DNA from 3 places in the Streptomyces sp. NPDC051578 genome. Region 2 is predicted to be linked to each of the others. Evidence: riboswitches for the same ligand, from Rfam matches in the RefSeq annotation. Region 2 holds a riboswitch; each other region holds the start of a gene.

Region 1 (9,368 bases), on a different contig from region 2:
GAGGAGTGGGCTGATTTCCGCGCGACCGGCCACGCGCACGCCATCGGTCAGTGCCTTCTCGGCCAGCTCGACGAGAAGACGCGCAAGGACCACTACGACCGGCATCCGGTCGGTGCGGTCACCCCGTACACCGTGCGGGACGAGCGCGCTCTCGAACAGCGCCTCGCCTCCCTCCAGCGAATGGAGCCGGTTACGGAGCGTCAGGAATATGTATTGGGCACCGTGTGCGCCGCGATCCCGATTACGGCGGGAGATACCGCTGCAACCATGGCGATTTCGTTCCCTTTGCACCAAGAGGACCGTTTGCGCTATGCAGTTGACCGGCTACGTAGAGAAGTAGGCGCGCTGTTGAGCACCCTCTCCTTCTCTATCAGTATCTGAAATCTCACTCCTTGTGATCTGCTAGCACTTACACCACTCTTGTCAAGAGGGCCCTTGGGGGGACCATTCCTGGCCACTTCCACAACATCGGGGTAGGCAATGCGCGAGTCGGTACAGGCAGAGGTCATGATGAGCTTTCTCGTCTCCGAGGAGCTCTCCTTCCGGATCCCGGTGGAACTCCGGTACGACGCTCACGACCCCTACGCAGTGCGGCTGACCTTCCACCTTCCCGGAGACGCGCCCGTGACCTGGGCGTTCGGCCGGGAGCTGCTCCTCGATGGGATCAACAAGCCCTGTGGCGACGGCGACGTGCACATCGCGCCGTCCCACCCCGACGAGTTGTCGGACGTCCACATCCGCCTACAGGTGGGCGGTGAACGGGCCTTGTTCCGTGCGGGAGCGGCGCCGCTGGTCGCCTTTCTCGACCGCACCGATCGGCTGGTTCCGCTCGGTCAGGAACGCAACCTCGGAGACTTCGAGGGGACGCTCGACGAGGCGCTCGACAAGATCCTCGCCGAAGCCCGGCACAACGAGCAGAACGCCGGCTGAGCGGGTCGCCACCCGCGAGGCCTACCCGGCCACCCCTCGGCTCAGCGCTTGCGCCGGCGTCCCCGGCCACCGCGTACGGGCCCGGCTGCCGGAGCGGTGCCCGCGGTCCCCGTCCCCGGGCGGTCGGCGGAAACCACCAGTGCGGCCAGGGCGGTGGTCACCGGTACGGAGGCCACGAGCCCGATGGAGCCCACCAGCGTCCTGACGATCTCCTCTGCCACCAACTCGCTGTTGGCGACCGCACCCATGCTGCTGTTCGCAATGGAGAAGAGCAGCAACAAGGGAAGCGCTGCGCCCGCGTAGGCGAGCACCAGGGTGTTGACCACCGAGGCGATGTGGTCGCGCCCGATCCTGATGGCAGCCCGGTACAGGGCCCTGGAGCCCATCGTGGGATCGGCCTGGTGCAGTTCCCAGACGGCGGACGTCTGGGTGACGGTCACGTCGTCGAGCACACCGAGAGATCCGATGATCACGCCGGCGAGCAGCAAACCGCTCATGTCGATGTCCGGGTAGAGACCGTGAATCAACCCCGTGTTGTCGTCGGTGTTGCCGCTGAGGAAGGCCCAGCCGATGAAGAGCGAGCCCAGCAGGCCGATCAGCAGCAGCGACACGAGGGTGCCCAGGACGGCGACCGAGGTACGTGCGGTCAGACCGTGGCACATGTAGAGCGCGATCAGCATGATGGCGCTGGCACCGACCACCGCCACGATCAGCGGGTTGGAGCCCTGCAAGATCGCCGGAAGGATGAAGAGCGTCAGTACGCCGAAGCTGACGACCAGCGCGATCAAGGCGAACAGTCCGCGCATCCGGCCGACCACGACGACGGCGACGGCGAAGATGAGCGCCAGTAGAGCCAACGGAAGTTTCCGGTTCAGGTCGACGACCGAGTACTGGAGGTCCCTGGGAGCATCCGGCGCATAGGCCACCACCACCTCCTGGCCGTTCGCCAGCTGCCGAGGGGCCCCCGGCTGGACGATCTCCACGAAGGTGCGGCCCTTGTCCGGGCCGGTACCGACCTCGACGGTCGCCTTCTTGCACGCGCCGGTCTGCTCCGCCGTGGCCTCCCGTCCCGACGGGGTCGAGGTGTCGCCGGTGGCCGGGACCTGAGCGGCGTTGACGGACTTGCAGTCGACACTCGCCAACGCGACGACCTTGCCCTGCTGCGTCTGCCGGTCGAAGCCGACGCCGGTCCGCTCGTGCGAGGGGGCCCCGCCCGGCCAGAGCACCACCATCCCGACGAAGACGGCAGCCGCGAACGGGATCAGCACGGCGGCGATGACCTTGCGCAGGTGCAGGGAGACGGGAGCCGCCGGACCGTGCCCGTGGCTGTGGGAATGTCCGTGAGCGGAGCCGTGGGAAGGCCCGTGGCCATGCCCGTCGTGCGCGTGCTCGTGGTCGCCGGGACCACTGGGCGTGGAGGGGCTGTTGGGAGGTTGCGGCGAAGACGTCACCGGCCGATCATCGCAAGAGATGAGGGGGCCCACTGTTCAGCACGCCACAGATGACGCTAGCGTGGTGCCTACTTTGCACAACGCGGGAGCTCGGAGCACCGGGCTGAGAGGGCGCTGATCACCGTACGCACGCCGGAAGGCGGGTACGGGAAGAGGCTGCGTCGACCGCCGAACCTGTTACCGGGTAATGCCGGCGTAGGGAGATAGGTCTCATGACCATTCAGGACGCACGCACGCCTGCCGTCAGCCAGGACGCCGACGGCCAGACCGCGCGCCAGCCGGGCTGGCACAAGGGATACGTGGCGGGCTCCCGCCCCGACATCCGGGTGCCGGTCCGCCAGGTCCACCTCACCAACGGCAAGGACGTGACGCTCTACGACACGTCCGGTCCGTACACCGACCCCCAGATCGAGACCGACGTCCGCCGGGGCCTCGCCCCGCTCCGCGAGAACTGGATCATCGGGCGCGGAGACACCGAGGAGTACGCCGGACGACCGGTGCGCCCCGAGGACGACGGCATCAAGCACACCTCGCCGCGCGGTGGCCTCAAGAACCTCGACGCGGTCTTCCCGGGCCGCCCGCGCCAGCCCCGCCGGGGCCGTGACGGCGCGGCGGTCACCCAGCTCGCGTATGCCCGCCGGGGCGAGATCACCCCGGAGATGGAGTACGTGGCGATCCGCGAGAACGTCTCTCCCGAGGTCGTGCGCGAAGAGATCGCCGCAGGGCGCGCCGTACTTCCGGCCAACGTCAACCACCCGGAGATCGAGCCGATGATCATCGGCAAGCGGTTCCTGGTGAAGGTCAACGCCAACATCGGCAATTCCGCGGTCACCTCCTCGATCGAGGAGGAGGTCGACAAGATGACCTGGGCGACCAAGTGGGGCGCCGACACGGTCATGGACCTCTCCACCGGCCGCAACATCCACACGACGCGCGAGTGGGTGCTGCGCAACTCCCCGGTCCCGATCGGCACCGTGCCGCTCTACCAGGCGCTCGAAAAGGTCGACGGCCGCGCCGAAGAGCTCACGTGGGAGATCTACAAGGACACCGTCATCGAGCAGGCCGAGCAGGGCGTCGACTACATGACGGTCCACGCCGGCGTGCTGCTGCCGTACGTGCCGCTCACCGCCCGGCGCAAGACGGGCATCGTCTCGCGTGGTGGCTCGATCATGGCCGCGTGGTGTCTTGCCCACCACAAGGAGAACTTCCTCTACACGAACTTCGAGGAGCTCTGCGACATCCTCGCGACGTACGACGTCACCTACTCGCTGGGTGACGGTCTGCGTCCCGGTTCCATCGCGGACGCCAACGACGCGGCCCAGTTCGCGGAGTTGAAGACGCTGGGCGAGCTGAACACGATCGCCAAGCGGCACAACGTCCAGACCATGATCGAGGGCCCGGGGCACGTCCCCATGCACAAGATCAAGGAGAACATCGACCTTCAGCAGGAGATCTGTGAGGAGGCGCCGTTCTACACCCTCGGCCCGCTGACCACGGACGTCGCACCCGCGTACGACCACATCACCTCGGGCATCGGCGCCGCGATGATCGCCTGGTGGGGCACCGCGATGCTCTGCTACGTCACGCCCAAGGAGCACCTGGGCCTGCCCAACCGGGACGACGTGAAGACCGGTGTCATCACGTACAAGATCGCAGCGCACGCCGCGGACCTGGCGAAGGGGCACCCCGGCGCTCAGGAATGGGACGACGCCCTCTCGGACGCGCGGTTCGAGTTCCGCTGGGAGGACCAGTTCAACCTGGCCTTGGACCCGGACACCGCCCGTGAGTTCCACGACGAGACGCTCCCGGCCGAGCCGGCCAAGACCGCGCACTTCTGCTCCATGTGCGGTCCGAAGTTCTGCTCGATGAAGATCTCCCAGGACATCCGCCGCGAGCACGGTGGAGACCTCAAGGCCGACGAGATCGAGGCCGGTATGGCAGAGAAGTCCGCGGAGTTCGCAGCATCGGGCAACCGGGTCTACCTCCCGCTGGCCGACTAGAAACCAGCACCCGCACGGAACGGACCCACGACCCATGGGGGGAGTCGCGGGCCCGGCCGTGCGGGTGTTTCACGTGAAACATCACTCCCGGTCGGGCTCGGCCCCTCCGAAGTCGGGGCTGGTGAAGTCAGGCGGGCTGTAGTCCGGCCGGGGATCCTTGGGTGTGGCCGCGGGGCTGGTGAAGTCCGGCCGGCTGTACCCCAGGCTGGGGATGCGGCCGGCGTGCGGCGTCCGGGGGATCGGATATCCGGGGCCCGCGCTCGGATCGGCCAGCGCGTCCCGCAGGAACGGCATGATGCCCCGCTCCAGCAGGGCGTTTCGCCATGCCTCCCGCGCACGCGAGAGCTCGTCAGGTACCGCCACCGCCTCCTCGGCCCCCACCTCGGTGGAGCTGTTGCGGACGGCGGTCACGAGCAGGCCGATCACCGCGAAGAGCAGCGCGGCCACGGTCAGCCCGCCGAAGAGCCACCCTGCCGTCAGCATCGTCCGTGCGAAGGCCGGCTCGGGGTCGATCATCTTGAGGCTGTAGCCGACCAACAGGAAGATCAGCATGGCGGTGCCGGCCAGGACCGGTGCGAGGACCGCGACCACGGCGCTCACGCCCACGCCGCCGCCCTGCCCGTCACCCTCGGCGTCGGCCGCCGTGCCGGGGGCCGACAGGTGTTCGTCGCGAAGCTCCGCGCGGACCTTGACGTAGTGGTCGTACTCGGCTGCGGCGGCTGCCGTCAGCAGGGCGGTGGCACTCATGGCCATGGTGCGCAATTGTTCGGCGTTCAGTCGTTCGCCCATAGAAGCGAGTTCCGGCCGTTCGTTCGCTGTGCGCAGCGCCTCGTCGAGGAGCCGATCGAACTCCGGTCGGTCTTCGGTGAGCAGGTGCGGAGCGCTGGTCATGTGCATCCCCCGATGCTCCGTACGAGCCGGTATGCCCGCGTAGATTCGGGCGCCGGCACAAACGGAGGAGAGCCTGCTACGGATAGAGCGATGGTAGAGCGCCCACGCCACGAGGTGACAGGGGCTTTCCGGAAATACCCGCTCGGCGAAGGGTCAGTCGTTCAGCGGCAGTTGGACCACGAGCAGCTTGCCGGCCATGGTCACGCCGCCGTCCATCGCGATGGCCAGACCGTCCGCGTACACGTGCGGGCCGTCCACTGCCTCCGGACCGTGGGAGTCGTCGCCGTCCTCCGTGCCCACCTCGCCGAGGAGGTACGGGATGGGGCTGTGGCCGTGCACGACGCGGCCGCCGCCGTACGTGCCGAGCAGTTCCCGCACGGCCTGAGGGCCCGTTTCCTCGTCCCGGAAGGCGAACCGCTTGGTGAACTTGCGGAACAGGTCCCAGGTGATGTCGGCGTCGTTGCGGGTGAGCAACTCGTGGATGGTGTCGTTGACGTCCTCGATGGAGTCGCCGTAGTCCAGGTACGCCGTGGTGTCGGAGTGCAGCAGCAGGTGTCCGTCTTCCAGCGTGGCGGCGTCGAGCCGCGACATCCACTGGAGGTGGACGTCCTGGAGGCGCTCCATATCGGCGCGCTGACCGCCGTTGAGCAGCCAGGCGGCCTGGAAGGTGGCGGTCCCGGCGCCGGACACGACGGGGGTGTCGCCGAACCGCTTGGCGCCGATGAGCAGCAGCTCGTGGTTGCCCATCAGGGCCTTGCAGTAGCCGCCCGCGGCGGCGGCTTCGGCGGAGAGCCGCATGACGAGGTCAATGACGCCGATGCCGTCGGGGCCGCGGTCGGTGAAGTCGCCGAGGAACCAGAGCCGGGCGTTGCCGGCCGACCAGTGGCCGTCGGCGTCGATCAGCCCCTGTGCCCGGAGTTCGGTGAGGAGCTCGTCGAGGTAACCGTGTACGTCGCCGACGACGTAGAGGGGGCCCGGGCCGGTGGCGGCCGGGTCCTGGGGGACGTACTGGACCTGGACCGTGTCACCGGGACCCTCGGCCGCACCGCGGCCGATCACGGGCAGGTCGCGCTGCGTGGGTGTGTAGCCGTCGGGGTCCTGGTCCGGTGCGGCCGCGGGAGGGGTGTCCGGCCGGGGAGCGGGAGGCGGGGCGGCCTCGGGCGCGTAGGCCGGGCGGGGAGGCACGGGAGCGCCTTCCTCGTAGTACGCCGGGTACTCGCCGTACACGGGAGCCTCACCGGGCACGCCGACGGATGCGGTGTACGGGGCGGGTTCGGTGACGGGAACCCGGAAGTCCCGCAGCGTGTCCGTCCGCATCGCGGGTCCCTGACCGGCCCCCTGAGTCATCGACCCCTCCACCACCGTCGCACTGCCGTACACCTGCGGACCCTCCTTGCCTCCGTGGCGGAGGGTCCGTGATGTCGTGCGCCCATCATAGGAATGCAGCTCGCGCTCTGTGACGCACCAGGGGTGGTGAATCCTGGCCGGAGCCGTTCCTTCCTGCCGCTTTCTCCCTGTATGGGTGGTTGTTGAAATATCCGGCAGGGTGGTCGGCCCCGCCGGTGTGGCGCCAAGTCCCGGCCGTACGCGGCGTGATCAGTCCTGAGCGGGGGAGCGGGGCGGGCTGACGGTCGTACGGGGCTGCCTGCGTTGCGAGGAGGTGCGGATGATGAGTTCGGTCGGAACCACTTGCTCGACGGGACGGCCGGTGTCGACCCCTTCGATGGCGTCGATCAGCAGCTGGACCACGGCCGTGCCGATACGGCGAGGCTTGAGGGAGAGCGTGGTGATGGGCGGTTCCGTGTTGGCGTAGACGGTCGATTCGCTGCAGCAGACGAGCAGCAGGTCCTCGGGGACGCGCAGGCCGTAGCGCCGGGCGGCGGCGAGCAGGTCGGTGCCATTGGGGTCGAAGAGCCCGTAGACGGCGTCGGGCCGGTCGGGCCGGGCGAGCAGCCGATCGGCAGCGACGGCGCCGGCGCACGGGTCGTGGGCGGGGTAGGACTCGTAGACGGGGTCCTGGCCGACGCGCTCGCACCAGCTGAGGTACGCGGTGGTCGAGAGCCGGGTGTACGTGTCGGTCGTGGTGCCGGTGAGGAGTCCGATCCTGCGGGCTCCCGCGGCGGCGAGGTGGTCGAGGAGGTTGAGGACGGCGGCCTCGTGGTCGTTGTCGACCCAGGCGGTGACCGGGAGCGACCCGGCTGGGCGGCCGTCGGACACCACCGGCAGGCCCTGGCGGACCAGCTCGCTGACCACGGGGTCGTGGTCGGAGGGGTCGATGACGACGGTGCCGTCGAGGGCGACGTTGGACCACACGTCGTGGCGTGAGGTGGCGGGGAGGATGACCAGGGCGTAGCCGCGGGCGAGCGCGGCGGACGTCGCGGCCCGGGCCATTTCCGCGAAGTAGGCGAATTCCGTGAAGGTGAAAGGTTCATCCCCGTACGTCGTCACGGTCAGGCCGATGAGGCCGGACTTGCCGGTACGGAGGGTGCGTGCGGCGGCGGAGGGCCGGTAGCCCAGTCGGTCGGCGACTTCGCGAACGTGGCGGCGGGTGGCGTCGGGCAGCCGCCCCTTGCCATTGAGCGCGTCGGAGACGGTCGTGATCGAGACGCCGGCCGCGGCGGCCACGTCCCTGATGCCGGCCCGGCCCTGTCGGCCGCCGACCCGCCGGGTGGTCTCGGTCCGGCTCACCTGATGCTTCCCTGCTGCTGTCATGGCGAGCCGATAGTAGGGCTCGAAGGGGTGGCTGGTCCGGCTGCATATGCACCCGTTGACAGGCACGATTCTGCATGGTTCGCCACCCCCAATGACCTTGGAATAGAAGGCAATTGATCACTCAGAACGGCTAAGGCGCTAGTCGGTGACGACGGGCCTGCCAAAACGGTGCCGTTCTGGGCAGTTCTCAACTCACCTGCACGGGGGACGCGCGCCACGGCGCAGGCCACCAGCGCGCGCATATATGCGCGCGCTCCCCTGCGATCCTGGCGCCCGCCATTCTCTGATCGGCGGAATCCTCATAAGGTGAGCAGTATTGAGTCGACGGCGACGTCGACGGGACGGTCGAGGAGGACCTGCGGTGAGCGAGAAGAGCCCGAAGCTGCGCGCCGAGCTGGACGGCATCCCCACTTACAAGCCGGGCAAGCCCGCGGCGGCGGACGGGCGCGTCGCGTTCAAGCTGTCCTCCAACGAGAACCCGTACCCGCCGCTCCCGGGGGTCCTGGAGACCGCCGTCGCGGCGGCCGGCCACTTCAACCGCTACCCCGACATGGCCTGCACGGGCCTGGTGAACGAGCTCGCCGAGCGCTTCGGGGTTCCGGTCGAGCACATCGCCACGGGAACCGGCTCCGTGGGCGTGGCCCAGTCGCTGATCCAGTCGACGGCCGGCCCGGGCGACGAGGTCATCTACGCCTGGCGCTCCTTCGAGGCGTACCCGATCATCACGCAGATCTCCGGTGCGACGTCGGTGCAGGTTCCGCTCACCGAAGGGGACGTGCACGACCTGGACGCGATGGCGGCCGCGATCACCGAGCGGACCCGGCTGATTTTCGTCTGCAACCCCAACAACCCCACCGGTACCGCGGTGCGCCGGGCCGAGCTGGAGCGGTTCCTGGACCGCGTGCCGTCGGACGTGCTGGTGGTGCTGGACGAGGCGTACCGGGAATTCGTCCGCGACACGGACGTTCCGGACGGCATCGAGCTCTACCGCAGCCGCCCGAACGTGTGCGTGCTGCGTACGTTCTCCAAGGCGTACGGTCTGGCCGGCCTGCGGGTCGGTTTCGCGGTGGCGCACGAGCCGGTGGCCGCGGCGCTGCGCAAGACCGCGGTGCCTTTCGGCGTCAGCCAGCTCGCCCAGGACGCGGCGGTCGCCTCGCTGCAGGCCGAGGACGAGCTGCTCGGGCGGGTCGGTTCGCTGGTCTGCGAACGCAAGCGGGTCTACGACACGCTGCTCACGCAGGGCTGGACCGTGGTCCCGGACACACAGGCGAACTTCGTCTGGATGCGGCTCGGTGAGCGGACCGTGGAGTTCGCGGTGGCTTGCGAGAAGGCCGGCGTGGTGGTCCGGCCGTTCCCGGGAGAAGGCCTGCGGGTCACGATCGGT
Region 2 (9,368 bases):
GAGATGGTCATGCGTACGACTCCTGACGTGCCTCGGTGAACCGGCGCGGGGTGAAGGGGCGGGCGATCTCCGGCACCGTGCCGGTGGCCAGCAGCTCCGCCATCACGTCGCCGGTGAGCGGGGTCAGCAGCACCCCGTTGCGGTAGTGCCCCGTGGCCAGGTGCAGGCCGGGCAGCGCGGTCGGGCCCAGCAGCGGGGCGTTGTCGGGGGAACCGGGCCGCAGCCCCGCCCGGGTCTCGGTCAGCGGCAGTTCGGTGATGCCGGGCACCAGCTCGTGGGCGTCGCGCAGCAGCTCGTAGACCCCGCCGGCGGTGACGGTGGTGTCCCAGCCCAGTTCCTCACTGGTGGCGCCGACGACGAGTTCGCCGTTCTCGCGCGGCACGAGGTAGACGTGGCTGCCGCGCACGACCGCCCGTACGGTCCGGGACAGGAACGGCGCGTACGGGGCCGGCACCGTCAGCCGCAGCACCTGGCCCTTCACCGGCCGCACCGGGACCTCCGCCTCCGGCGGCACCCCGGGCAGCTGCCCGGAGAGCGAGCCCGCCGCCAGGACCGTCTGGCCGGCGCTGACCTCCGTACCGTCGTCGAGGAGCGCCCCGGTCGCCCGGTCGGCCCTGACGAGCAGCCGGGCCGCGCCCGCCCGGTGCACGGTGACCCCGGCGCGTTCGCAGGCGGCCAGCAGCGCGGCCGCCAGCCGGCGCGGATCCACTTGGTGGTCCCCGTCGACCCGCAGGCCGCCGCGTACGCCGGGCGCCAGCATGGGCTCCAGACGGCGGCACTCGCGGCCGGTCAGCCACTGCGACTCCAGGCCGCAGCGGCGCTGGAGGGCGTGCAGCTCGCGCAGGTGGAGGCGGTCGTCGGAGTCGAGGGCGACGGCGAGGGTGCCGCAGGCGCGGTAGCCGATGTCCATGCCGCCGCTCGCCTCGCCGAGCTCGGCGGCGAACTCCGGGTACCGGGCGGCGGAGGCGAGGTTCAGCCCGAGCAGGGTCTCCTCGCCGTAGTGCAGTTCGGTGACGGCGGCGAGCATGCCGGCCGCGACCTGGGCGGCGCCGCCGCCGGGGGACGGATCGGCCAGTACGGTGCGCAGTCCCCGCCGGGCCGCCCGCCAGGCGGTGACCAGGCCGATGATGCCGCCCCCGATGACGAGGACGTCGGACCCCTTCGGGGATCCCCTCCGAGATGAGTGCATGGGCGTCCAGCCCCTCCCTTCGCCGGCATGACCCGGATCAGGTTCGTACGGTCGGAGGCCGGCCAGCCTCCCTCTCAGCCCGGTGCGCCCGGACTCCCGCGATAGGTACGGTGGCCAGACTAACCCCGGCGCGCACCCCGGGTAAGGCTGCCACCCCCCGCCCTGTTCCTGATGAAACGTCAGATGATTAGGCTGGACGGCGTGAGCGAGCAGACGGAACAGACCCAGAGCGGCGTCGTCATCGTGGGTGCCGGAATGGCCGGGGTGCAGACCGCGGTCGCCTTGCGGGAACAGGGCTTCACCGGCCCCGTGACCCTGCTGGGCGCCGAACCCCACCAGCCCTACGACCGGCCCCCGCTCTCCAAGGCGGTGCTGCTCGGCAAGGCCGAGGACTCCGCGTTCGACGTGGACTTCGAGGCCCTCGGCATCGGGCTGCGGCTCGGTGTGGAGGTCACCGGGCTACGGGCCGGCGCCCGCGAGGTGGACACCGAGGCGGGTCCGGTCTCCTACGACGTCCTCGTCCTGGCGACGGGGGCGCGCCCGCTGACCCTGCCGGGCTCCGACGGCGTCCCGGGCGTGCACCTGCTGCGCACCCTGGACGACGCCGCCCGGCTGCGGCCCGTGCTCGCGGAGGCGCCGCCGGTGGTGGTGGTCGGGGCCGGGTGGATCGGCGCCGAGTTCGCGACGGCGGCCCGGGAGGCCGGCTGCCCCGTGACGGTGGTCGAGGCGGCGGAGCGGGTGCTCGCGGGAGCCGTACCGGCGGAGGTCGCCGAGCCGATGGGGCGCTGGTACGCCGAGGCGGGCGCGGAGCTGCTGACCGGGGCGCGGGTGGCCTCCGTGGAGGAGGGCCGGGTCCACCTGGCGGACGGGCGGACGCTCCCGGCGGGCGCGGTGGTCGTCGGCATCGGGGCGCGGCCCGCGACGGACTGGCTGGCGGGCTCGGGGGTGGAGCTGGGCCCGGACGGGTCGGTCACCGCCGACGCCCACCTGCGGACCTCCCTGCCCGGGGTGTACGCCGTGGGGGACTGCGCGTCCTTCCCCTCGGCGCGCTACGGGGAGCGGCTGCTGGTCCACCACTGGGACAACGCGCTCCAGGGGCCCAGGGTGCTCGCGGCGAACGTGGTGGGCGGCGGGCCGGTGGAGACCTACGACCCGGTGCCGTACTTCTGGTCGGAGCAGTTCGGGCGGTTCGTGCAGTACGCGGGGCACCACGGAGCGGCGGACCGGATGGTGTGGCGCGGGGACCCCGCCGGGACGGCCTGGTCGGTGTGCTGGCTGCGGGACGGGGCGCTGGTGGCGGTCCTCGCGGTGGGGCGGCCGCGGGACCTGGCGCAGGGCCGCCGGCTCATCGAGGCGGGCACGGCGCTCACGGTCGCCGGCGTCTCGGACCCCGACACCCCGCTCAAGTCGGCGGTGGCCTGACGGGCCCGGCCCGAGGGGGGCGGGACCCGGACGGGGTGGTCCAGGTACCGGCGGCGAGTCCGAGATGGCAGGCTTGTGCCCGTGACCGAGATTGACGCAAAGATCGATGCCCTTGTCCCCGCCTGGCTCTACCTCCCCGACATCGCCGAGATGCTGGACATCGAAGTGACCCGGGTCCGCCAGCTGGTCAAGGAAGGTCAGCTGCTCGCGGTGCGCCGCGGCGAGAACCGCTCCCTCCAGGTCCCCGCACCCTTCATCGACGGCGACAAGATCGTCAAGGGTCTCACCGGTCTGCTGACCGTGCTCCGCGACGACGGCTTCTCCGACGAGGAGATCCTGGAGTGGATGTTCACCCCCGATCCGACCCTCCCGGGCACCCCCGCCCAGGCGCTGAGCGAGAATCGGGGCACGGAGGTGAAGCGCCGCGCTCAGGCGCTCGCCCTCTGACCGACCCGCGCACGAAGTGACGTACTGATCCACCCGGTGTACGGGCCCGCGCGGCCCGTACACCGCCACCACCACGGGGGTACACCCATGCTGCTGTCCGACGCCCGGCTCTACCTGTGCACGGACGCCCGCAAGCGGCAGGGCGACCTCCCCGAGTTCCTCGACGCCGCCCTGGCCGGCGGCGTGGACATCGTCCAGCTCCGCGACAAGGGCATGGAGGCCGGCGAGGAACTCGAACACCTTCGGGTCTTCGCCGACGCCGCCCGCCGCCACGGCAAGCTGCTCGCCGTCAACGACCGCGCCGACGTCGCGCACGCCATCGGCTCCGACGTGCTCCACCTCGGCCAGGGCGACATACCCGTCCCCGCCGCCCGCGCGATCCTCGGCCGGTCCGTCCTCGTCGGCCGCTCCTGCCACGCCGAATCCGAAGTCGACGCGGCCGCCGCCGAGCCCGGCGTGGACTACTTCTGCACCGGCCCCTGCTGGCCCACCCCCACCAAGCCCGGCCGCTACGCGCCGGGCCTCGGCCTCGTGCGGTACGCCGCCTCCCTGCGCCAGGACCGCCCCTGGTTCGCCATCGGCGGCATCGACTCCACGAACCTGGACGAGGTGCTCGACGCCGGCGCCACCCGGATCGTGGTCGTACGGGCCATCACCGAGGCCTCCGACCCCGGCGCGGCCGCCGCAGAACTGGCCAAGCGGGTCCGCGAGCGCGCGTGACGCGCCGCCGCCCGGGCGGGCCGGCCGAAACGCCGTCCGAAAACGCCGTCCGAAAACGCCGTCCAAAACGGTGTCCAAAAGGCGGACCGCGCTACGGGAGCGGCCAGACCCCGTCTAACCTGCCCGTATGGCCTCTGGTACCGCTTCCACCTGGTCGGATCGTGCACACACGGTCCGCGACCTCCTCGCGTCCGGGCGCTCGTACTCCTTCGAGTTCTGGGCTCCCAGGACCGAGAAGGGCGAGCGCAACCTCTGGAACGCCCTGCGCCGGATCGAGGCGGTGGCCCCCAGCTTCGTCTCCGTCACCTACGGGGCCGGCGGTTCCACCCGCGGCGGCACCGTACGCGCCACCGAACAGATCGCCGCGAACACCACCCTGACCCCCGTCGCCCACCTCACCGCCGTGGACCACTCCGTCGCGGAGCTGCGCCACGTCATCGGGCAGTTCGCCGACGCGGGGATCCGCAACATGCTCGCGCTGCGCGGGGACCCGCCGGGCGACCCCATGGGCCCCTGGGTCAAGCACCCCGAGGGCGTGGACTACGCGGCGGACCTGGTGCGCCTGCTCAAGGAGTCCGGCGACTTCTGCGTGGGCGTCGCGGCCTTTCCCGAGATGCACCCCCGCTCCCACGACTGGGACTCGGACATCCGGCACTTCGTGGACAAGTGCCGTGCGGGCGCGGACTATGCCATCACGCAGATGTTCTTCGACCCGGAGAATTATCTGAGGCTGCGCGACAGCGTCCAGAAGGCGGGCTGCGAGACCCCGATCATCCCCGAGGTCATGCCTGTTGTGGGGATCAAGCAGCTCGACCGGCTGCCCCAGCTCAGCAACGCCGTCTTCCCCGAGGCGGTAAAAGACCGCATGCTCGCCGTCACGGACGACGCGGCCGCTGTACGCTCCATTGGCATCGAGTTCGCCACGGAGTTCTGCGCGCGGCTGCTGTCCGAGGGTGTCCCGGGGCTGCACTTCATCACGCTGAACAATTCCACGGCGACTCTGGAGATCTACGAAAACCTGGGTCTGCACCAGCGGGCCTGATCGGCCGGCCCGTTTCCCGCGCGGTGGTCGGCCGTACGAGAGGGGCCATGCATGGGAATGACGGTCCTCTACATCGCGTTCGGCTTCGTCGCGTTGTGGCTGCTTGCCGAGGTCCTGATGCAGTACAAGGCCCGGCTCCGCTGGCGCCTGCTCGCCTTCGCCGGGTTCGTCGGCGTGGTCGCCGGGGTGGTGCTGCCGTCGGTACCGGTCATCGCCGTCGGCGCGACCGCGTTCGCGGTCGGCCAGACCCTGGTGACGCTCTCCTTCCGCAAGGGCTTCGTGGCCGGCTGGGCGCTGCGCCGGGGCGGGGAGCCCGTACGCAAGGGCGGACGGCGCCGCAGCGGTGGTGCCCCGCGCCCGCCGCGCCCGGAACCCGCGCTGGAGGTGACGGCGCTGGAGTACGGCCCCGAGGGCGAACTGCCGGACTACGAGGCGTCGTCCGGGCGCGACGCGGCCGGACGGGACGAACCGGACGCGGGGGACGAGGACGTCTTCACCCCGCAGCCCGTGCCCGAGGAGACCGGCTCCTACGGGATACAGAGTTTCGCCCCCCAGCCGCAGGCGTACCCCGAACACCCCGCGCAGACCGCCGCCTTCGCCTCGCCGTTCACCACGGCCGAGCAGGACGCCCACCAGTTCGCGGCGTACTACGACCAGCAGGGCCAGGGCGGCTACGACTACTCCACCGGCTACCCGGGCGCCGAACAGCAGGTCTACGCCGCCTACTCGGACCCCTACATCGGCACCGGCGGCGTCGCCCCGCAGCAGGAGTACGACTACACCGCGTACGGCGACTACGGCCGCCAGCAGTACTCCATGGACACCCCGCCCGGCGGGGTCTGGGTCCCGCAGCAGCGCGACGCCGCCCAGCCCTACCCCACGGAGGACCAGCAGCCGCCCCAGCAGCCGCAGGGCTACCCGTACCAGGGCGACCCCGGCGGCTACGAGCAGTACCGCTACTGAGGCCTCCAGGGGCCGTGCCCGGCCTTCCGGGGGCCGCTCCGGGGGCCGCTGGGCGGCGCCCTAGCGCGAGCCGCGGAACCCGGTGCCCTCCACGATCAGCCCGGCCACCAGGGCGCCGGTCATCCCGGCGTGCGGGAGGCCGCCGCCCGGGTGGGCCCAGCCGCCCGCGAGGTACAGCCCGTCCAGGGCCGTGGTGTTCGCGGGGTACAGCAGCCGGCCCCCGGCCCCGGCCAGCGCGGGAGCCGGGACGGCGCCGTCCACCGCGCCCGTGGCCTCCGCGATGTCGGCCGGCGTGCGCAGCTCCTGCCACAGCAGCCGCTCCCGCAGCCCGGGCACCGCGCGGTCGGCGGCCGCCAGCAGCTCCCCGGCCGAAGGCGCCGCACCGGGCGCCACGACGGCCTGTACGGTCACGGCCTCGTGCTCCGCGTCGGGCGTCGCGGCCGGGTCGTCCGGGCGCAGCACGCTCACGCCGCCGCCGGCCAGGGTGCGGTGCACGGCGTCCGCCGGGCGGCCCCCGCGCAGCGCGAGGAAGAGGGTGTACCGGGCGCGCGGACCAGTGCTCCGGGCGGGAACGGAACCCGGCACGAGCGGGATCGCCAGCGCCCTCGGGTCCACCCCGCAGACCACCGCGTCGGCCTCCACCACCTCGCCGTCGGCCAGCCGCAGCCCGGCCGCCCGGCCGTCCCGCTCCACGACCTCCCGTACCCCGGCGCCGAAGACGAAGCGCACCTTGCGCTCCAGGCACCGCTCGTGGACGGCGGTGGCCAGCGCGCGCAGCCCCCCGCGCACGTACCAGCTCCCGAAGGTCTGCTCCATGTACGGCAGCACCGCCGCGGAGGCGGGCGCCGTCGCGGGGTCCAGCCCGTAGGCGAGCACCCGCTCGGCGAGCAGTTCCCCGAGCGGGCCGCCCAGCTCGCGCGCGGCGACCTCGGCCAGCGTGGGCGGCCGGCGCCGCAGCAGGCCGCTCTTGCGCAGCGCGGGGTACGGATCCTCGCCCAGCACCTGCCAGTCGGGCCGCAGCGGCTCCTCCAGCAGGGGGCGCCGGGTCGCGTCCCAGGCGTCCCGGGCGCGGCCGAGCACATCGCTCCAGCGGTCCCCGGCGCCGGCCCCGAAGGCCTGGTCCAAGGCGGCGGCCGCGCCGCCGCGGGAGGCGTTCGGCAGCGTCACCACCGTGCCGTCGGGCAGCACGTGCCGAACGGCGGGGTCGACCTGCACGAGGTCGACGCACTCCTCCAGGGGCCGCTTGCCGGTCTTGACGAACAGATCGCGGTAGACGGCGGGCAGGTGCAGCAGTCCGGGCCCGGTGTCGAAGGCGAAGCCGTCGCGCGCGTACCGTCCGAGGGCGCCGCCGTAGGTGGAGCCGCGCTCGTACACCGTCACCTGGTGGCCCGCCACGGCCAGCCGGGCCGCCGTCGCCATCGCGCCCATGCCGGCGCCGATCACCGCAATTCGTGCCATGCGGTGGAGCCTACCGAGCGGGACGGGAGCCGGATCGACCGAGGTCAGTAGGGCGGTGTGCCCGTCACCCGGCGGCTCTCGGCGGCCAGCCGCTTCTCCTCGCGGCGCTGGGCCCGGCGGCGCAGGAAGCGGCGGATCCGGGTCCAGAGGTAGATCACCAGGGCCAGGCCCGCGGCGAGCAGTACGGCCGCGATCACCGCCGCCGCCTGGGGGTTGAACATCGCGAAGGTGACGAGACCGGCCACGCCGAGGTCCTCGGCGGTGCTGAGCACGATGTTGCTGAACGGCTCCGGCGAGGTGTTCACGGCCATGCGGGTGCCGGCCTTGACGAGGTGGCTGGCCAGCGCGGTGGAGCCGCCGACGGCACCGGCCGCGAGGTCGGACAGGGAGCCGCTCTGCCCGGCCAGCAGTGCGCCGACCACCGCCCCCGCGACCGGGCGGATCACCGTGTGGACGGAGTCCCACACCGAGTCCACGTACGGGATCTTGTCGGCCACCGCCTCGCAGAGGAACAGCACGCCCGCCACGATCAGGACGTCGGGGCGCTGGAGGGCCGCGGGCACGTCGTCGCTCAGCCCGGTCGCGCCGAAGACGCCGAGCAGGAGGACCACCGCATAGGCGTTGATCCCGCTGGCCCAGCCGCTGGTGAAGACCAAGGGGAGCACTGTCATCGGGCCATCATGCCGCAGCGTACGGCCCGGGAGCGGGCACTGCGGACGGGGAGGGGACGGGAGAGGGACGGCCGCCATACGGCGGGCCGTCCCTCAGGAAGTCATACGGGGAGCAGGATCACTGCCCCTGTTCGTCCCGGCGGCGCTGCCACCGTTCCTCGATGCGGGTCATCATGGACCGACGCTGCCGGTTCTGCCCGCGGGCCGAACCACCTGCATTTGCGGAGGCGGGCTGCTCACCGGGCTTGGGTGCCTTGCGCCAACCGGTGACCACGAGAACCGTGCAGGCCAGCATGACGAGGAAGCCCACCACGCTGATCCAGAGCACGCTCTGCCAGATCACACCGGTCATGAGGAGCGCGATACCCACCACAATGCCCGCGACTGCCTGGTAGACCCGTCGCCGGGTGTACGTGCGCAGCCCGCTTCCCTCAAGCGCTGTCGCGAACTTGGGATCTTCGGCGTACAGCGCTCGCTCCATCTGCTCGAGCATTCGCTGCTCGTGCTCCGAGAGCGGCACGGGAGTCCTCCTCATCCGTAGGTCGCGGGGGGAGCGACCAGGGGTCCCTTTCAGGATAGGCGGGGAATCGCCCCCGTGACACCCGCCCTCTGCGCCAGGTTCGAAATTGCACCGCCTGGGAAAACACCTGCCGGAAAAACGTCGCCTGGAAGAAGCGCAGCGTCAGACCGCACCGTCGCGGGCGTGGTCAGTGAGGCGCTTATTCCCCAATGACCGGTCCGCCATGCCGACCGGTGTGCTCGATCATACGGGGACAGCGGCCCGTTCGGAGGGTGTCCTGCGAACCCCGTCCACGGCAGCTTCGCAGATCAGGCGGGCTTCTCGCCCAGGACGTGCAACTGCGTGGCCACCGCGTGGAAGGCGGGCAGCTCGGCGGCGGCCTCCTCCAGGCGCAGCAGCGCCTCCACGGCCCCGGGCTCGGTGTCCACCAGCACGCCGGGGACGAGGTCGGCGAAGATCCGGACGCCGTGCACCGGGCCGACTTCGAGTCCGGCTCCACCGACGACCTCGGCCAGCTGCTCGGCGGTGAAGCGGCGCGGCACGGGGTCGCCCGCGCCCCAGCGGCCGGCCGGGTCGGTCAGGGCGGTGCGGGCCTCGGTGAAGTGCCCGGCCAGCGCGCGGGCGAGGACCGCTCCGCCGAGGCCGGCGGCGAGGAGGCTGAGGACGCCGCCGGGGCGCAGGGCGGCGACCGCGTTGGCCACGCCCTCGGCCGGGTCGTCCACGTACTCCAGCACGCCGTGGCACAGCACCACGTCGTACGCGTCCTGCTCGACCACGTCCAGCAGTCCCTGCGCATCGCCCTGGACCCCGCGGACCAGTTCGGCGACGCCGGCCTCGGCGACCCGGCGCTCCAGCCCGAACAGCGCGTTCGGGCTGGGGTCGACCACCGTGACCCGGTGACCCAGCCGGGCCACCGGCACGGCGAACTTGCCGGTG
Region 3 (9,368 bases), 860 kb from region 2:
CGCCGCCTCGGGTCTCACCAAGAAGGAGCTCCTGGTCCTCTCCCGCGAGAAGATCAAGCTGGAGAAGACCCTCGGTGGTATCCGCGAGATGTCGAAGGTCCCCAGCGCCGTCTGGATCGTCGACACCAAGAAGGAGCACATCGCCGTCGGTGAGGCGCGCAAGCTCCACATCCCGGTCGTCGCGATCCTCGACACCAACTGCGACCCCGACGAGGTCGACTACAAGATCCCGGGCAACGACGACGCGATCCGCTCCGTCACCCTGCTCACCCGCGTGATCGCCGACGCCGTCGCCGAGGGCCTCATCGCCCGTTCCGGCGCTGCGACCGGTGACTCGAAGCCGGGCGAGAAGGCCGCCGCCGAGCCGCTCGCCGAGTGGGAGCGCGACCTGCTCGAGGGCGAGAAGAAGGCCGACGAGCCGGCCGCCGAGGCCGCTCCGGCCGAGGCCGCTGCCGAGGCCCCGGCCGCCGAGGCCGAGGCCGTCGTCGAGGCCCCGGCCGCCGACGCCGAGCAGGCCTGACCCACTGAGAGCGCCCGGCGTTCACGCGCCGGGCACTCACAGCACGGACGATGACGGCGGGGGAGCAGCGCCACGAGCGCGACTCCTCCGCCGCTCACCCTGGATCTACGACTTCGAGAGAGAATCCAAGACTCATGGCGAACTACACCGCCGCTGACGTCAAGAAGCTCCGCGAGCTCACCGGCGCCGGCATGCTGGACTGCAAGAACGCGCTCGTCGAGGCCGACGGCGACGTCGAGAAGGCCAACGAGATCCTGCGCGTCAAGGGCCTCAAGGGCGTTGCCAAGCGCGAGGGCCGCTCCGCCGAGAACGGCGCCGTCGCCTCCCTCATCGCCGCGGACAACACCTCCGGCGTCCTGCTCGAGCTCAAGTGCGAGACCGACTTCGTCGCGAAGAGCCCGAAGTTCCTCGCCGTCGCCGACGAGCTGGCCCAGCACGTGGCCGCCACCAACCCGGCGGACATCGAGGCGCTGCTCGCCTCCGAGATCAAGCCCGGCCAGACCGTCCAGGCGTTCGTGGACGAGGCCAACGCCAACCTCGGCGAGAAGATCGTCCTGGACCGCTTCGCGCAGTACCAGGGTGCCTTCGTCTCCGCGTACATGCACCGCACCATGCCCGACCTGCCCCCGCAGATCGGTGTCCTGGTCGAGCTGGACAAGGCCGACGCCGACCTGGCCAAGGGCATCGCCCAGCACATCGCCGCCTTCGCGCCGAAGTACCTCTCCAAGGAGGACGTCCCGGCCGAGGTCGTCGAGAGCGAGCGTCGCGTCGCCGAGGAGACCACCCGCGCGGAGGGCAAGCCCGAGGCTGCCCTGCCGAAGATCGTCGAGGGTCGCGTCAACGGCTTCTTCAAGGAAGCCACGCTCCTCGGCCAGCCGTACGCGCTGGACAACAAGAAGTCCGTCCAGAAGGTCCTGGACGAGGCCGGTGTCAAGCTGGTGCGCTTCACCCGCATCAAGGTCGGCATCTGAGTCCGTCCGTACGCGACGGACACCGGACCCCGGTAGGGTCTGAAGCAGTCGTCCGCGCTCGCGCAGGGCGACCGCAGATCTGACGAGGAGGCCATTGCCGTAGAGGGAACCGCGAGGACCCACCGGCAATGGCCTTCTTCGTATGTGCACGAGGAGATCCCATGAATCAGGGCGTGGACCCCCACACCGCTTCCGACGACAAGAGCGACCACGACAAGAAGGGCCGCCGCTTCATGCTGAAGCTGTCGGGCGAGGCCTTCTCCGGCGGCGGCGGGCTGGGCGTCGACCCTGACGTCGTGCACGCCATCGCGCGTGAGATCGCTGCCGTGGTCCGTGACGGCGCGGAGATCGCGATCGTCATCGGCGGCGGCAACTTCTTCCGTGGCGCCGAGCTCCAGCAGCGCGGCATGGACCGTGCCCGTTCCGACTACATGGGCATGCTCGGCACGGTCATGAACTGCCTCGCCCTCCAGGACTTCCTGGAGAAGGAGGGCATCGACAGCCGCGTCCAGACCGCCATCACGATGGGCCAGGTCGCGGAGCCGTACATCCCGCTGCGTGCCGTGCGGCACTTGGAGAAGGGCCGCGTCGTCATCTTCGGCGCCGGCATGGGCATGCCGTACTTCTCCACCGACACCACGGCCGCCCAGCGCGCCCTGGAGATCGACGCGGAGGCCCTGCTCATGGGCAAGAACGGCGTCGACGGGGTCTACGACTCCGACCCGAAGACCAACCCCGACGCGGTGAAGTTCGACGCGCTGGAGTACAGCGAGGTGCTGTCCCGGGACCTCAAGGTCGCCGACGCCACCGCCATCACGCTGTGCCGCGACAACCGGCTGCCGATCCTGGTCTTCGAGCTCCTCGCCGAGGGCAATATCGCCCGTGCCGTCAAGGGTGAGAAGATCGGCACGCTCGTGAGCGACCAGGGCACCCGGGTCTGACCTCCGCCGCCGGGCCCCGCCCGCAGCGGACCGGCCCGGCCGGCCCGCCCCGCCTGAACCATCCATATCTGACATGCAGGAGCACGTGGTGATCGAAGAAATCCTCCTCGAAGCCGAGGAGAAGATGGAGAAGGCCGTCGTCGTCGCCAAGGAAGACTTCGCCGCGATTCGCACGGGCCGTGCGCACCCGGCGATGTTCAACAAGATCGTGGCGGACTACTACGGCGCCATCACGCCCATCAACCAGCTCGCCTCCTTCGCGGTGCCCGAGCCGCGCATGGCCGTGGTGACCCCGTTCGACGCGTCCGCGCTGCGCAACATCGAGCAGGCCATCCGCGACTCCGACCTCGGCGTCAACCCGAGCAACGACGGCCGCATCATCCGGGTGACCTTCCCCGAGCTGACGCAGGAGCGCCGCAAGGAGTACGTCAAGGTCGCCCGCACCAAGGCCGAGGACTCCAAGGTCTCGATCCGCTCCATCCGCCGCAAGGCGAAGGACGCCCTCGACAAGCTCGTCAAGGACAAGGAGTCCGGCGAGGACGAGGTGCGCCGCGCGGAGAAGGAGCTCGACGACACCACCGCGAAGTACGTCACGCAGGTGGACGAGCTGCTCAAGCACAAGGAAGCCGAGCTCCTCGAAGTCTGATGAACGACTCTTCCTGGCAGCCGGAGCCCGTTCCGGCGGGTCCCGCATACGATGCGCAGGTGGGCCCGCAGACTCGGCCCATGCCCATCGTGCCCGATGCCGCCGGCCGTGACTTCGACGACCGGGAAGCACGCGATCGGGGGGTCGCCGCCGACAGCGGCCCCCTCTTCCGCGCCGAGACGCCGCCGCAGGAGCCCATGCCCAGCCCCCCGCCCCCGCCTTCCCAGGCACCCCAGGACGCCTCCCCGCCGCCGAAGAAGCGCGCGGGGCGGGACCTGCGGGCCGCCATAGGGGTCGGCGTCGGCCTCGGAGCGGTGATCTTCGCCTCGCTCTTCATCGTGAAGGCCGTGTTCGTCGGCGTCATCGTCGTCGCGGTCGTCGTCGGTCTGTGGGAGCTCACCTCCCGGCTCCAGGAGAAGAAGGGCATCAAGGCGCCCCTCGTACCGCTCGCGGTCGGTGGCGCCGCCATGGTCATCGCCGGATACGTCCGGGGGGCCGAGGGCGCCTGGGTGGCGATGGCGCTGACCGCCCTGGCGGTGCTGGTCTGGCGCATGACCGAGCCGCCGGAGGACTACCTCAAGGACGTCACGGCGGGCGTCTTCGCCGCCTTCTACGTGCCCTTCCTCGCCACCTTCGTGGCGATGCTGCTCACCGCCGAGGACGGCCCCCAGCGGGTCGTGACCTTCCTGCTGCTGACCGTGGTCAGCGACACCGGGGCCTATGCGGTGGGCTGGCGCTTCGGCAAGACGAAGCTCGCCCCGCGCATCAGCCCCGGCAAGACGCGCGAGGGGCTGGTCGGCGCGGTGGCGTTCGCGATGGCGGCCGGCGCGCTGTGCATGGAGTTCCTCATCGACGGCGGCGTCTGGTGGCAGGGACTGCTGCTGGGCCTGGCCGTCGCCGTCAGCGCCACGCTGGGCGATCTGGGTGAGTCCATGATCAAGCGCGACCTGGGGATCAAGGACATGGGCACGCTGCTGCCCGGGCACGGCGGCATCATGGACCGGCTCGACTCGCTGCTGCCGACCGCGCCGGTGGTGTGGCTGCTGCTCGCCGCGTTCGTCGGCACCGGCTGATATCGGCTCCCGGGCGTCCCGGCCTGCGGGCGGTTCACCAGGAAAGCCCCCGCTGAGCTGGGGCGACGTACACGCGAACGCCTCGGGTGGGTCCGGGCGGTTACTCTTGGAAGGCGCGCTGCTTCTGCGGCGCGCCTTTCGTCTTACAAGGAGTACCCGCCATGGCCCGCCCCGTTCCGGGAGAGCTCACTTTCGTCGCCCCTCGCGGAGCGAAGAAGCCGCCCCGGCACCTCGCCGACATGACCCCGGCCGAACGCCGCGAGGCGGTCGCCGCGATCGGCGAGAAGCCGTTCCGGGCCAAGCAGCTCTCACAGCACTACTTCGCGCGCTACGCCCACGACCCCGCCGAGTGGACCGACATCCCGGCCGGCTCGCGGGAGAAGCTCCAGCAGGAACTGCTGCCCGACCTGATGAGCGTCGTGCGGCACATCTCGTGCGACGACGACACCACCCGCAAGACGCTGTGGAAGCTGCACGACGGCACCCTCGTCGAGTCGGTGCTGATGCGCTACCCCGACCGGGTCACCATGTGCATCTCCTCCCAGGCCGGCTGCGGGATGAACTGCCCGTTCTGCGCCACGGGCCAGGCCGGGCTCGACCGGAACCTGTCGACCGCCGAGATCGTGCACCAGATCGTCGACGGCATGCGCGCCCTGCGCGACGGCGAGGTCCCCGGAGGCCCGGCCCGGCTGTCGAACATCGTCTTCATGGGCATGGGCGAGCCGCTGGCCAACTACAACCGCGTCGTCGGCGCCATCCGCCGCCTGACCGACCCGGAGCCCGACGGCCTGGGCCTGTCGCAGCGCGGGATCACCGTCTCCACCGTCGGCCTGGTCCCGGCCATGCTGCGCTTCGCCGACGAGGGCTTCAAGTGCCGCCTCGCCGTCTCGCTGCACGCCCCCGACGACGAGCTGCGCGACACCCTGGTGCCGGTGAACACGCGCTGGAAGGTGCGCGAGGTACTGGACGCGGCCTGGGAGTACGCGGAGAAGTCCGGCCGCCGGGTCTCGATCGAGTATGCCCTGATCCGCGACATCAACGACCAGGCCTGGCGCGGTGACCTGCTCGGCAGGCTGCTCAAGGGCAAGCGGGTGCACGTCAACCTCATCCCGCTCAACCCGACGCCCGGCTCGAAGTGGACCGCGTCGCGGCCCGAGGACGAGAAGGCGTTCGTCGAGGCGATCGCCCGGCACGGCGTGCCGGTGACCGTGCGAGACACCCGCGGCCAGGAGATCGACGGCGCGTGCGGGCAGCTCGCCGCGTCCGAGCGGTAGCCTGCGCACGTCCGCGGCCTCTCCTGGGGGCCGAACCGGCCACGGGGTACCCTGTGGCCGAACCAATTGCATATTCCGACAGGGGAGCGCCACAGCGCTGAGAGTGCGGTAACCGTCATCCGCAGACCCTCTGAACCTCGCCCCGGTCATTCGGGGTAGGAAGTTCGGTCATTCACTCAAGCTGTTGCGCCCTGCCCGGCGACCGCTCCACCGAGCGCCGGGCAGGGCCGCGTCTTCTCCTGGACATCCCAGGAGGAATTCACCAGTGAGCACCACCAAGAAGTTCGCGGGCGCCCTGCTCGTGACGGCGCTGGGCGTCACCACGCTCGGCGCCTGCGGCGACGGCAAGGGCGAGCCCGCGGCGGGCGCGAGCGGCGCGCCGAAGTCCAAGACCGTCACCCTCGTCTCCCACGACTCCTTCGCCGTGAGCGAGCCGGTCCTCAAGGAGTTCGAGCAGCAGAGCGGCTACACCGTCAAGGTGCTCAAGTCCGGCGACGCCGGCGCCGCCCTCAACCAGGAGATCCTCACCAAGGGCTCGCCCCGCGGCGACGTCTTCTTCGGCGTGGACAACACGCTGCTCTCCCGCGCCCTCGACAACGGCATCTTCACCCCCTACGAGGCCAAGGGTCTCACCGAGGTCAAGCCCGGGTTCGTGCTGGACGGGCAGCACCGGGTCACCCCGGTGGACTCCGGCGACATCTGCGTCAACTACGACAAGCAGTACTTCGCGGACAAGAAGCTCGCCCCGCCGCAGACGCTGGACGACCTGATCAAGCCCGAGTACAAGAACCTGCTGGTCACCGAGAACGCCGCGACCTCCTCGCCGGGCCTCGGCTTCCTCCTCGCCTCCGTCGGCAAGTACGGCGACGAGGGCTGGAAGGACTACTGGAGCAAGCTCAAGGCCAACGGCGTCGAGGTGGTCGACGGCTGGGAGCAGGCCTACAACGAGCGGTTCTCCGGCTCCGCCGGCGGCAAGAAGGCCAAGGGCGACCGTCCGCTGGTCGTCTCCTACGCCTCCAGCCCGCCGGTCGAGGTCCTGTACGGCGAGCCGCAGCCGGCCGAGGCGCCCACGGGCGTCTCCACCGGCACCTGCTTCCGCCAGGTCGAGTTCGCGGGCCTGCTCAAGGGAGCGAAGAACGAGGCGGGCGGCAAGGCGCTCCTCGACTTCCTGCTGAGCAAGAAGTTCCAGGAGGACATGCCGCTCCAGATGTTCGTGAACCCGGTGGTCAAGGACGCCAAGCTGCCGGAACTGTTCACGAAGCACGGCGTGGTGATCGACAAGCCGGAGAACGTCGCGCCGGACACCATCGCCAAGAACCGTGACCAGTGGGTCAAGGCATGGTCCTCGCTCGTCGTGAAGTAGTACGCGACACCCCGGGAGAGGGCGTGCGGGCCACGGTCGTCAGGCTCGCCCTGATGGCCGTCCCGCTCGTCTTCTTCGGGCTGTTCTTCGCCTACCCCGTCGCCGCGATCGTCGGCCGCGGGCTCAAGACGGACGCCGGCTGGCAGTTCGGCCGCATCGGCGAGGTGCTCGCCCGGCCGGACATCGCCGACGTGCTGTGGTTCACGACCTGGCAGGCGCTCGCCTCGACGGGTCTCACGCTGCTGATCGCGCTCCCCGGCGCGTACGCCTTCGCGCGCTTCGACTTCCCGGGCAAGGGGCTGCTGCGGGCAGTGGTCACCGTGCCGTTCGTGCTGCCGACCGTGGTGGTCGGCACGGCCTTCCTCGCGCTGGTCGGCCGGAACGGACTCCTCGACGAACTGTGGGGGATCCGGCTCGACACCACCGTCTGGGCGATCCTGCTCGCGCACGTCTTCTTCAACTACGCCGTCGTCGTGCGGACGGTCGGCGGGCTGTGGGCGCAGCTCGACCCGCGGCAGGAGGAGGCCGCGCGGGTGCTGGGCGCCGGGCGGTTCGCGGCGTGGCGCAGGGTCACGCTGCCCGCGCTGGCCCCGGCGGTGGCCGCGGCGGCGCTGATGGTGTTCCTGTTCACCTTCTCCTCCTTCGGCGTGGTGCAGATCCTGGGCGGTCCCTCGTACTCGACGCTGGAGGTGGAGGTGTACCGGCAGACCGCACAGCTGCTGGACCTGCCGACCGCCGCCGTGCTGACCATGGTCCAGTTCGCCGCGATGGGGCTGGTCCTGGCCGTGCACGCCCGGACCGTGCGCCGCCGGGAGAGGGCGCTGCGGCTGGTGGACCCCGGCCGGACCGCGCACCGGCCGCACGGCCCGGGCGAGCGGGCGCTGCTGGGCGGGGTGCTGCTGACGGTGGCGCTGCTGATCGTGCTCCCGCTCGGCGTGCTGGTGGAGCGCTCCCTCGACGCTCCCGGCGGATACGGGCTCGGTTTCTACCGGGCACTGGAGGAGGCCGGCTCCGGGACGTTCCTGGTGCCGCCGCTGGAGTCGATCGGCAACTCGCTGGAGTACGCGCTGGCCGCGACGGCCATCGCGCTGGTGATCGGGGGGCTCGCCGCGGGAGCGCTCACCCGGCGCGCGGGGCGGTTCGTGCGCGGGTTCGACGCGTTGCTGATGCTGCCGCTCGGGGTGTCGGCGGTGACGGTGGGCTTCGGCTTCCTGATCACCCTGGACGAGCCGCCGCTGGATCTGCGGACCTCGTGGATCCTGGTACCGCTCGCGCAGGCGCTGGTGGGCGTCCCGTTCGTCGTACGGACCATGCTGCCGGTGCTGCGCGCGGTGGACGGGCGGCTGCGGGAGGCGGCCGCGGTGCTCGGCGCGTCGCCGTGGCGCGCGTGGCGGGAGGTGGACCTGCCGCTGGTGCGGCGGGCGCTGCTGATCGCGGCCGGGTTCGCCTTCGCCGTGTCGCTGGGGGAGTTCGGGGCGACCGTGTTCATCGCGCGGCCCGACCGGCCGACGCTGCCGGTGGCCGTGGCGCGGCTGCTGGGGCGGGCGGGGGAGATGAACTACGGGCAGGCCATGGCCCTGAGCACGATTTTGATGCTGGTGTGCGCGGTGTCCCTGCTGGTGCTGGAGCGACTGCGGCCCGACAAGACCTCGGGAGAGTTCTGATGACGTTGCTTCGGCTGGAGGGGGTGTCGGTCCGCTTCGGCGGGCGGGCCGCCGTGGACGGCGTCGACCTGGAGGTCGCCGAGCACGAGACCGTGTGCGTACTGGGGCCGAGTGGCAGCGGCAAGTCCACGCTGCTGCGGGTGGTGGCCGGGCTCCAGCCGGTGTCCGGGGGGCGGGTGCTGCTGGACGGCGCGGACCAGGCCGGGGTGCCGGTGCACCGTCGGGGGGTGGGCCTGATGTTCCAGGACCACCAGCTGTTCCCGCACCGGGACGTGGGCGGAAACGTGGGGTTCGGGCTGCGGATGCGGGGCGCGGGGCGGGGCGCCGGGCCGGGTTCCCACGGGGACCGCGTCGCGGAGTTGCTGGAGCTGGTCGGGCTGCCCGGCGCGCAGGGCCGGGCGGTGGCCTCGCTGTCGGGGGGCGAGCAGCAGCGGGTGGCGCTGGCCCGGGCGCTGGCGCCGTCCCCGCGGCTGCTGATGCTGGACGAGCCGCTGGGGCAGCTGGACCGCGGGCTGCGGGAGCGGCTGGTGGTCGAGCTGCGGGGGCTGTTCGCCCGGCTTGGGACGACCGTGCTGGCCGTGACCCACGACCAGGGCGAGGCCTTCGCGCTGGCCGACCGGGTGGTGGTGATGCGGGACGGGCGGATCGCACAGGCCGGGACCCCGCTGGAGGTCTGGCAGCGGCCGGCCTCGGAATTCGTGGCGCGGTTCCTGGGCTTCGAGAACGTGGTGCCGGCGGTGGTCGCGGGCGGGGTCGCGGACACCGAGTGGGGCAAGATCCCGGTGCCGGCCGGAGCGCCGGAGGGACCGCAGCGGGTGCTGGTCCGGCCCGCCGGGGTGACCCTGGGTGCGGACGGGCTCCGCTGCGAGGTGCTGTCCCGCACCTTCCGGGGGACGCACGTCGCGCTGTTGCTGCG

What was found. A riboswitch is a leader RNA that binds a small molecule or an ion and turns the genes downstream of it on or off. The one in region 2 is predicted to bind thiamine pyrophosphate.
Region 1: it holds a riboswitch for thiamine pyrophosphate, as region 2 does, so the genes downstream of both, thiC (phosphomethylpyrimidine synthase ThiC) here and thiO (glycine oxidase ThiO) in region 2, are expected to answer to the same signal.
Region 3: it holds a riboswitch for thiamine pyrophosphate, as region 2 does, so the genes downstream of both, ACIA6C_RS05250 (thiamine ABC transporter substrate binding subunit) here and thiO (glycine oxidase ThiO) in region 2, are expected to answer to the same signal.

Annotation. Positions count from the first base shown of each region.
Region 1 is NZ_JBITDH010000004.1:152,612-161,979, reverse strand. It holds gene ACIA6C_RS19840 (IclR family transcriptional regulator) at 1-381, shown strand, start outside; gene ACIA6C_RS19835 (SsgA family sporulation/cell division regulator) at 481-930, shown strand; gene ACIA6C_RS19830 (YibE/F family protein) at 972-2,381, opposite strand; TPP riboswitch at 2,454-2,600, shown strand; gene thiC (phosphomethylpyrimidine synthase ThiC) at 2,594-4,381, shown strand; gene ACIA6C_RS19820 (hypothetical protein) at 4,463-5,278, opposite strand; gene ACIA6C_RS19815 (metallophosphoesterase) at 5,426-6,634, opposite strand; gene ACIA6C_RS19810 (LacI family DNA-binding transcriptional regulator) at 6,869-7,984, opposite strand; gene hisC (histidinol-phosphate transaminase) at 8,346-9,368, shown strand, end outside.
Region 2 is NZ_JBITDH010000001.1:315,563-324,930, reverse strand. It holds gene thiS (sulfur carrier protein ThiS) at 1-11, opposite strand, end outside; gene thiO (glycine oxidase ThiO) at 8-1,189, opposite strand; TPP riboswitch at 1,187-1,299, opposite strand; gene ACIA6C_RS01475 (NAD(P)/FAD-dependent oxidoreductase) at 1,391-2,611, shown strand; gene ACIA6C_RS01470 (Rv2175c family DNA-binding protein) at 2,693-3,058, shown strand; gene thiE (thiamine phosphate synthase) at 3,146-3,778, shown strand; gene metF (methylenetetrahydrofolate reductase [NAD(P)H]) at 3,906-4,820, shown strand; gene ACIA6C_RS01455 (hypothetical protein) at 4,872-5,783, shown strand; gene ACIA6C_RS01450 (phytoene desaturase family protein) at 5,844-7,241, opposite strand; gene ACIA6C_RS01445 (DUF4126 domain-containing protein) at 7,286-7,912, opposite strand; gene ACIA6C_RS01440 (DUF3040 domain-containing protein) at 8,031-8,432, opposite strand; gene ACIA6C_RS01435 (methyltransferase) at 8,741-9,368, opposite strand, start outside.
Region 3 is NZ_JBITDH010000001.1:1,179,165-1,188,532, reverse strand. It holds gene rpsB (30S ribosomal protein S2) at 1-520, shown strand, start outside; gene tsf (translation elongation factor Ts) at 655-1,491, shown strand; gene pyrH (UMP kinase) at 1,653-2,432, shown strand; gene frr (ribosome recycling factor) at 2,521-3,078, shown strand; gene ACIA6C_RS05260 (phosphatidate cytidylyltransferase) at 3,078-4,151, shown strand; gene rlmN (23S rRNA (adenine(2503)-C(2))-methyltransferase RlmN) at 4,313-5,425, shown strand; TPP riboswitch at 5,496-5,605, shown strand; gene ACIA6C_RS05250 (thiamine ABC transporter substrate binding subunit) at 5,691-6,788, shown strand; gene ACIA6C_RS05245 (iron ABC transporter permease) at 6,842-8,452, shown strand; gene ACIA6C_RS05240 (ABC transporter ATP-binding protein) at 8,452-9,368, shown strand, end outside.